Regions from separate parts of the Fictibacillus sp. NRS-1165 genome, predicted to be linked through region 1. Evidence: riboswitches for the same ligand, from Rfam matches in the RefSeq annotation. Region 1 holds a riboswitch; the other holds the start of a gene.
What was found. A riboswitch is a leader RNA that binds a small molecule or an ion and turns the genes downstream of it on or off. The one in region 1 is predicted to bind cyclic di-GMP.
Positions count from the first base shown of each region.

Region 2: linked by a shared signal. The riboswitch ahead of ABHN01_RS01795 (GGDEF domain-containing protein) and the one ahead of ABHN01_RS14540 (anti-repressor SinI family protein) in region 1 are both predicted to bind cyclic di-GMP.

Region 1 is NZ_JBDPNU010000029.1:50,598-54,360, forward strand. Features, by position in the region: gene ABHN01_RS14515 (CalY family protein) at 1-143, shown strand, start outside; gene ABHN01_RS14520 (TasA family protein) at 288-965, shown strand; gene ABHN01_RS14525 (class D sortase) at 969-1,592, shown strand; gene ABHN01_RS14530 (hypothetical protein) at 1,681-1,920, shown strand; gene ABHN01_RS14535 (helix-turn-helix domain-containing protein) at 1,948-2,277, opposite strand; gene ABHN01_RS14540 (anti-repressor SinI family protein) at 2,358-2,513, opposite strand; cyclic di-GMP riboswitch class I at 2,540-2,624, opposite strand; gene kynU (kynureninase) at 2,839-3,763, shown strand, end outside.
Region 2 is NZ_JBDPNU010000004.1:100,870-104,632, forward strand. Features, by position in the region: gene abc-f (ribosomal protection-like ABC-F family protein) at 1-9, shown strand, start outside; gene ABHN01_RS01775 (STAS domain-containing protein) at 89-922, shown strand; gene ABHN01_RS01780 (hypothetical protein) at 1,035-1,238, shown strand; gene ABHN01_RS01785 (hypothetical protein) at 1,261-1,629, shown strand; gene ABHN01_RS01790 (serine/threonine protein kinase) at 1,684-2,322, shown strand; cyclic di-GMP riboswitch class I at 2,398-2,485, shown strand; gene ABHN01_RS01795 (GGDEF domain-containing protein) at 2,604-3,533, shown strand; gene addB (helicase-exonuclease AddAB subunit AddB) at 3,661-3,763, shown strand, end outside.

The DNA of each region.
Region 1 (3,763 bases):
AACTAGCGGCTGGTACTAAAGATACCCTTTATGTACAATATGAATTTGTTGAGAACAAGGCCGACCAAAACCAATTCCAAGGTGATTCTTTAACTCTTGATTGGACATTTGAAGGCAAGCAGGGCGCTGGCGTAGTAAAGTAATTTAAATTAAAAGGGAAGGTGGGGCATCCCACCTTTCTTTTATAGTATAGATGTTATGCGAGAAACAAAGTCAGACCTCCAAATTAAAAGCGAGGAGGTACAGATCATGATATTTAACTCAAATAAATTTAAAATTGTGTTTGTATATTCCATTTCACTGCTGCTTACCCTTATTGTTTTTTTCCTTTTGGGAAAACAGATGCATCCAATACAACCTCAAAAATAGATCTTGCAACCTCTCCAACCGAGTCTCTTTTTGATGTGAACAACATGAAACCCGGAGACTGGGCGACCAGAACTTTAGTGGTAAAAAACAAGGGAAATGTTCCTTTTACTTATAATACAAAATCCAATTACAAGAATGGTTCTAAAAAATTCTTTAATCAGCTTCTTCTTAAATTAAGTGATAAAAATGGAGTTGTTTATGAAGGAAAACTCAGCGGCTTCAAGAAACTACAACCGCGTAAACTACAACCACGAACAGAAGAACAACTAACAGCAACGATTTCATTTCCCTGGGAATCCGGAAACGAATTTCAAGGATTGAAAACTGAATTTGAACTTGTACTATTGACCTCAGACTCTAATATCAATAACCCGCCAAGCGATCAAGATGACACCACAACAGACAACAACACACCGCCGTCCAAACAAACTGATCCACCATCAAACAATACAACACCAGGCATTTCAACCTTGCCGAAAACCGGTGAAAGCAGTCCTTATCCTATCATGATTCTAGGCTTTTTCATCTTCTCATCAGGGTTAATTCTTCTGCTTGTGAAGAAGTCTGTAATCCCAAATCCTTTTAAAAGGGAGTAAGTTATGAAGTGGCTAGCATATGTGCTGATCACTGCTGGAATCTTAACGATGTGTTATCCAAAGCTAAAGAGCTATTATTACACGAACCAGGAGAACCAATTACTTAAGTCATGGGATCACCCGCCCAACGAACAAGCAAAGGACAACTACAAAATGTTAAATCAAGTTTTCACTGAAACAGAAAAACCTGTGAAACCCTCCATGAGAAGTCCACAGCCCAACCGTTTACTTGGAACACTGGATATCAAAAGAATTCACCTCCGTTTACCGATTCTGGAAGGTGCCAGTCTGGCCAATTTGAAAATTGCCGCTGGACATATCTCCGGCACTTCTGCCATCGGTGAAAACGGAAATGCGGCCATTGCTGCCCATAGAAGCTATACGTATGGTAAACAGTTTAATAGATTGACGGAAGTGAAAATGGGAGATTTCATCACCATTGCTACAAAAGAAAAAGCCCTCACGTATCGGATGTTCGCTAAAGATATCGTCAATCCGACTGATCTGTCTGTATTACATAGTAAAACAAACGAAAACATCATCACTTTAATTACCTGTTATCCCTTCAAAAACCCGACACACCGGTATATTGTGAAGGCTAAGTTAATAAAGATTGTTAACCAGTAACGGAAGCAAAATTGGTATCCATCAATAGGAGACACGGTTGTTACACCTATAAACGCTGGAAACAGCAGGCAAAGGATGATGCAAAGAAATGATACGGCTCGAAAGTGGAATCTATTTAAGTGAAGTGGCTGGAAATAAAGTGAAGGTGATTTACTGTGGAAAAAACGCATGTGAATTATATATTAATAATGAATTTAAGGGAAGAGCACCTTTTGATTATGTGAGAGAGCGATTGATGATATGGGAAAACAAGAAGGACCTGCCTACAGCTTATATTATACCTTATCCATTTAAGCAACTCGTTCCACTCATCGATTTTTATGTATAAAAAACCGGCGTCCATCCAGACGCCGGTTTAACTTTGGTTCTTATTTTTCCATTTGTTGAATTCAAGGAATTCTTTGAATTGGTCTTTGCTGACACCAGACTCCATAGCTTCCTTTACGAGCTCTGCCCATTCATAATCCAGCTCCGCCTCATTGACCTCAGCTTTTTCATTCAGCAATTTTTCAACAGGAATATCCAGGACGGCGGCCAGCTTTTCGAGCAGCTGTACAGAAGGATTGGTTTGTATGTTTCGCTCAAGGGAGCTGAGGTAGGATTTGGCGATACCTGCTCGTTCTGCTAGTGCGGATAGAGATAGACCTTTTTCTTTTCGATATTTTTTCACAAGTTCACCAATCATGATGATCCCTCTTTTTTACTGCAAATTTGATTTCATTATACATTTATGGACTATAGGCTGTAAATAGAGCAAAAGCGACATCACCCTGATGTCGCTTTAACTAAAGGCATATTTTGTTGTATGTAGGATTGCTGCAGATACTTTCGTACTTCCTCCAGGCTTAATCCTAATTTTTTAGCTTGTAAAATCAAAACTACCCATTCTTGATCAAGATGTGTTTCGTTTAGGTTTTGCATGTTTCCCTCCTGAAATTGGTGGTTTTCTAGGTAATCCAGCCGCCATAGTTATTTCCCTTAGACCTGTGATTTTGCGTCCATGCTTTTCAGCCATGTTTGCCCTGTAACTGGAGGGTGGCGTTACCGACAGGCAGTTGATGATACAAATTTAACCAATTCATAGTGCTTAATTCACATTTTTATTATAGGATGTTATTCTCTAGTAATATGTCGTAATTTGCCTGTTATGTAATTGTAATATAACAGTAAAGAAACCGCTTACATTGATAGTTTGCTCCCAGTTGTTTAATATAAAATAATAAAACAGAATAGGAGCGAGGCGTTGATGGATAAAGAGAAATGGAAAGAATTGGACAGTAAGGATCCATTGCATCATCTTAAAAGTGAATTTTATACCCATCAAAACGTTCTATATTTAGATGGAAATTCGTTGGGGCTTCTGTCGAAAAGAGCAGAGAAAACACTGATGGAGTCGTTAAAAGATTGGAGAGATTTCGGAATTGACGGCTGGATGAACGGAAAACATCCGTGGTTTACGTTAAGTGAAGCGCTTGGGGAAAAAATCGCGCCCTTAATTGGCGCATACCATGATGAAGTGATTGTTACTGGTTCAACAACAGGCAACCTTCATCAGATGGCCTCCACTTTTTTCAAGCCGTCAGCAACACGAAAGAAAATATTGGCAGATGAATTAACGTTTCCATCCGATATTTATGCTTTGAAAAGCCAGCTGTCAATGCTAGATCTTAATCCCGGCCAGCATTTAATCAGAGTGAAAAGCCGAGACGGAAGATTAATTGAGGAAGAAGACATTATTGATGCAATGACAGATGAGATTGCGCTCATTGTGCTGCCCTCTGTTTTGTATCGAAGCGGCCAGCTTCTCGATATAAAACGTTTAACAGAGGAAGCACATCAGCGTGGAATACTTATCGGGTTCGACTTATGCCATTCCATTGGTGCTGTTCCTCATCAGCTGTCAGAGTGGGAAGTGGATTTTGCGTTCTGGTGCAATTATAAATACCTCAATGCTGGACCAGGAAGTGTGGCAGGATTGTACGTTAATCGAAAGCATTTTGGAAAGGAGCCTGGCCTTGCCGGCTGGTTTGGTTCGAATAAAGAAAAGCAGTTTGATATGGATCACGATTTTATTGCAGCTGAGTCTGCAGGTGCCTATCAGATCGGAACGCCTCATGTTTTAAGTATGGCTCCATTAATCGGGTCGCTCGAGATTTTTGCTGAGGCCGGCA
Region 2 (3,763 bases), on a different contig from region 1:
CAAAGGTGATGAAATCGTTTATTATGAGCCTGCTATAGTGTATGATGATAGGAGCATAAAAACGATATGAGGGATTGAGGAGGAGACGATGGACAAGGACTTAAGGGCTCTGGGAGACCGCATTATTCAGCATAAAGAAGAACTTGCTGACGCCGTAACACAGAATCGGATTAAGAATGGAATCAATCCGCCGAATGAACGGCAAAAACAGCTTTTAATCGACTGGCGCATCGAACTGTTTCAATTCATTGGTGAAGCCTTATACTCAAACCTCGAACAATCAGAAAAAAGATTTTTGGAATGGGGAAAAAAAAGCGGGCAAGCTGCGGTGGAGATCAACTTGTCCCTTGATGCCGCTCTTGATTCACAACGGCTGTACCGAAAATTGATCTGGGACTTCGTCGGTAAAGAAGTGGAAAAAAATGAATATGATAACCAGACAGTCATGAGGGCTGTAGGCATTATTGATCCATTATTGGATAAGGTGGTATATTCTTTCAGCGTGGCTTATGTGGACTATAATAATCATCTTCTCGATCTGGCCCGGGAGGCTCTTGAAGAACTATCAGTTCCTGTTGTCCGCCTTACGCAGACCGTCGGGGTCTTGCCGCTGGTTGGCCCCATTGATACTCACCGCTCTAAATTAATTATGGAGATCGCTCTTAACAAATGTATGGAATTGCAGATTGAGCACCTTTTTATTGATTTATCAGGCGTTCCGATCATTGATACGATGGTTGCCCAAAATCTGTTTCAAGTGATCACATCGTTAAAGCTTCTTGGTGTAGAGGTAACGTTGACAGGCATGAGGCCTGAACTAGCTCAGACCGTTGTTGCGCTGGGAATCTGCTTTGAGGGATTTTCCATCGCAGGAAGCCTCCATCAGGCGCTTGAACAAAAGGGATTATTGCAGAACGTGTAATAATATTCGATTTTATGCCTATCCTTATTAAGGATAGGCATATTTTTCTAGTTGCATAAGGAACATTTGTTCGCATATACTATGAATAAAAAATGGTAAGGCGGTGGCTAAAATGAATCGATTGCTGGCGCGTTGTGTGTCTGAACGTTCTCCCTTTACGATGATCTATCAGTCTGGCGCCGGACAGCTTACTCAGCGTTACGTTTTTCCGATTTCCTGTGACGGAGATACGTTAACCGCTTATTGCTGCCTACGCAAACAAATCCGCATGTTTAAGCTGTCTAATATTTTGTCGGTCGCCGGAAAAACGGCCTGAACGGCGATCGGGAGGGCCAACCATGTTATACGGCGATGAAACCGATCGTATACTAGTAGACAAATATATTATGTATCCTATGCTGCTTACCATCTTTAACCGGGATTTAAAAGTGATTGCTGTTGCCCCTTTCAAATTAAAGCAGCCGTATGTTACTCTCATTGAGAATGTGATGAACGCTATCAGTTATGAATTAAGAGACGTAAAAAAAGAAATGATGAAGCGTAAAATTAAAGTGACGGATGGAAAGCCAGTGGATGACATCACAGAATATCAGATTTTTATCCGGGGATACCAGGAAGTCATGAGGTTCCCGAATGTCCATCTTCGGAATAAGGCAGAATTGCTGATGAAACATTTTCTTTTTGATACGCTGATAGAGCACAAATAATAGAGCTGTTTCATCGCTTTGTGCGATAGACTTTGGAACCGGGCAAGGTGGATCATGAATAAGTATACGGAGCTAGCAGAAGAGTTAACACAGGAAGCAAGAATAATCAGCAGAAATCCAGGTGATCCGGTAGAAGTGCTGTACGCACCCGAGCCTTGGAAACTCCTCGGATGCGGTAATTATGCGGCCGTTTTCGTACATCCTGAATATCCTCACCTGGTCGTTAAGATCTATGGCAGAAATCATGAAGAACTCCTCGAAGAGATCTCTGTGTACCGGCAGCTTGGGGAACACCAGGGATATTCGCAGTGTTACGGATATGGAGAACGCCATTTGATTTTAAAGCGCATCAAAGGAATCACCCTCTATGATTGCCTGCATAAAGGGGTGAAAATTCCCGAAAAAGTGATTCGCGACGTGGATGAAGCGTTGCGCTATGCCCAAAAACGAGGGCTTTTTCCACGGGATGTTCATGGCAAAAATGTGATGATTTCCGAGGGCAGAGGCATCATTGTTGATGTTTCTGATTTTTGCAAGAACGAGGAATGCTACAAGTGGAGTGATTTAAGAAAAGCTTATTATAAAATCTACCTGCCGTTCTTTTATAGGTTTCCTCTTAGGGTACCTTATCCGGTGCTGAATGGAATACGAATCGGATATCGGTGGTATAAGAGATGGAAAATGAAAAAATAGGCCAATAGCTTCATTTTATGGTTGGTAATAATAGGGATATAGTATATAATTACTATAAAATGAATGGAAGAGACCTTTGTCTCAGAGCAAACCATCTGAAAAGGTGGGACGCAAAGCTGCGGGCCTAACGTTTGTAAAAAACCATGGCGGCCGGGTTGCCAAAGGGAAAAGAGCGATTTCCCTCAGGAGGAGATGGCTTTTTTTGATATGTACGGGCAAAATTCATCGTGAATTAAACGCCGGTCACTTCTTAAATCCTATTGAATAGAGGGATCCAACCTATGGCAGAAACGGACATTGCCGACCTCAAAAACCGTCTGTACAACGTACATATTGCATCCATCCCCAGCATCATCGACCGGCACCTTCTTTACTTGGAAAAGAACGAAATGTTTGTTGCCTTCCTGGGCTATACGGGTTCACACTATCGGCTGCATTTGAAAAGAATGTTAACTGCCTTGATAAACGGTATTTTTATACAGCATGAAGAGTTCAACTCCTGTATGCAGCAAATGGAAGATCGCGGTTTTAAGCAGGGGCATGATTTTGCAGGGCAAAAGGCAATTCCCCATCAGCTGCTGCCTCTTCTCGCAAAAAGTCTGCGGCAGGAGGGGAACCGTGCTGTTCAGAACCTGATTAAAGAAGAGACAGCAGAGAATAAGCTTTTTTTTCTGGAGAGATGGGGACATGCTGCCAATTCTTTAATGATCGGTGTCTTAAGCGGTTATTTTTCAAAGCAAGTGGCCGATTTGAAAGAGCTGAGCATTCGAGACCCTTTGACGAACTTATACAACAGGCGCTATTTTTATCATTGTCTTGAAACGGAAGTTCAGAAGGCGACAAGGGACAGGTATCCCTTGTCGCTGATCATGATGGACATCAACAACTTTAAAGAGATTAATGATCGGTCTGGCCATCATATGGGAGATGAATTGCTGCAGCAGTTCGCGTTCTTTGCTGAAAAGCTGAAAATGAATCTTGGCTTCCGGTTCGGGGGAGATGAGTTCGTATTTTTACTTCCCGGCCATACAGAGCAAACAGCCTTTCAACTCGCCGGCCGATTTGACCGCTATTTGCGTTCATGGAATGACAGTGTTTCGCTGGCATATGGGACGATAAGCCTGCATGAAGACGCCGTATATAACATTGAGCATTACCAGCGTCTGGCGGATGAAAGAATGTATACGAATAAAAGACACATTAAGCGGTGATCAACAGCCGTTCGATGCCTGCCTTGTTCCAGTTAAAGGCAGGCTTTTCTGCAGTCGTAATCATTCTTTTACATACTATTTTATGAGATAATAGAGTTAAGTTTATTAGGTTGACAGAGGTGAGGATATGAGTTTGCGCTTTATTCTTGGAAGAGCAGGAAGCGGAAAGAGCGACCGCAGTTTAAGCGAGATCAGAGAGTCTCTTTTTACACAGCCGCAAGGAAAACCCA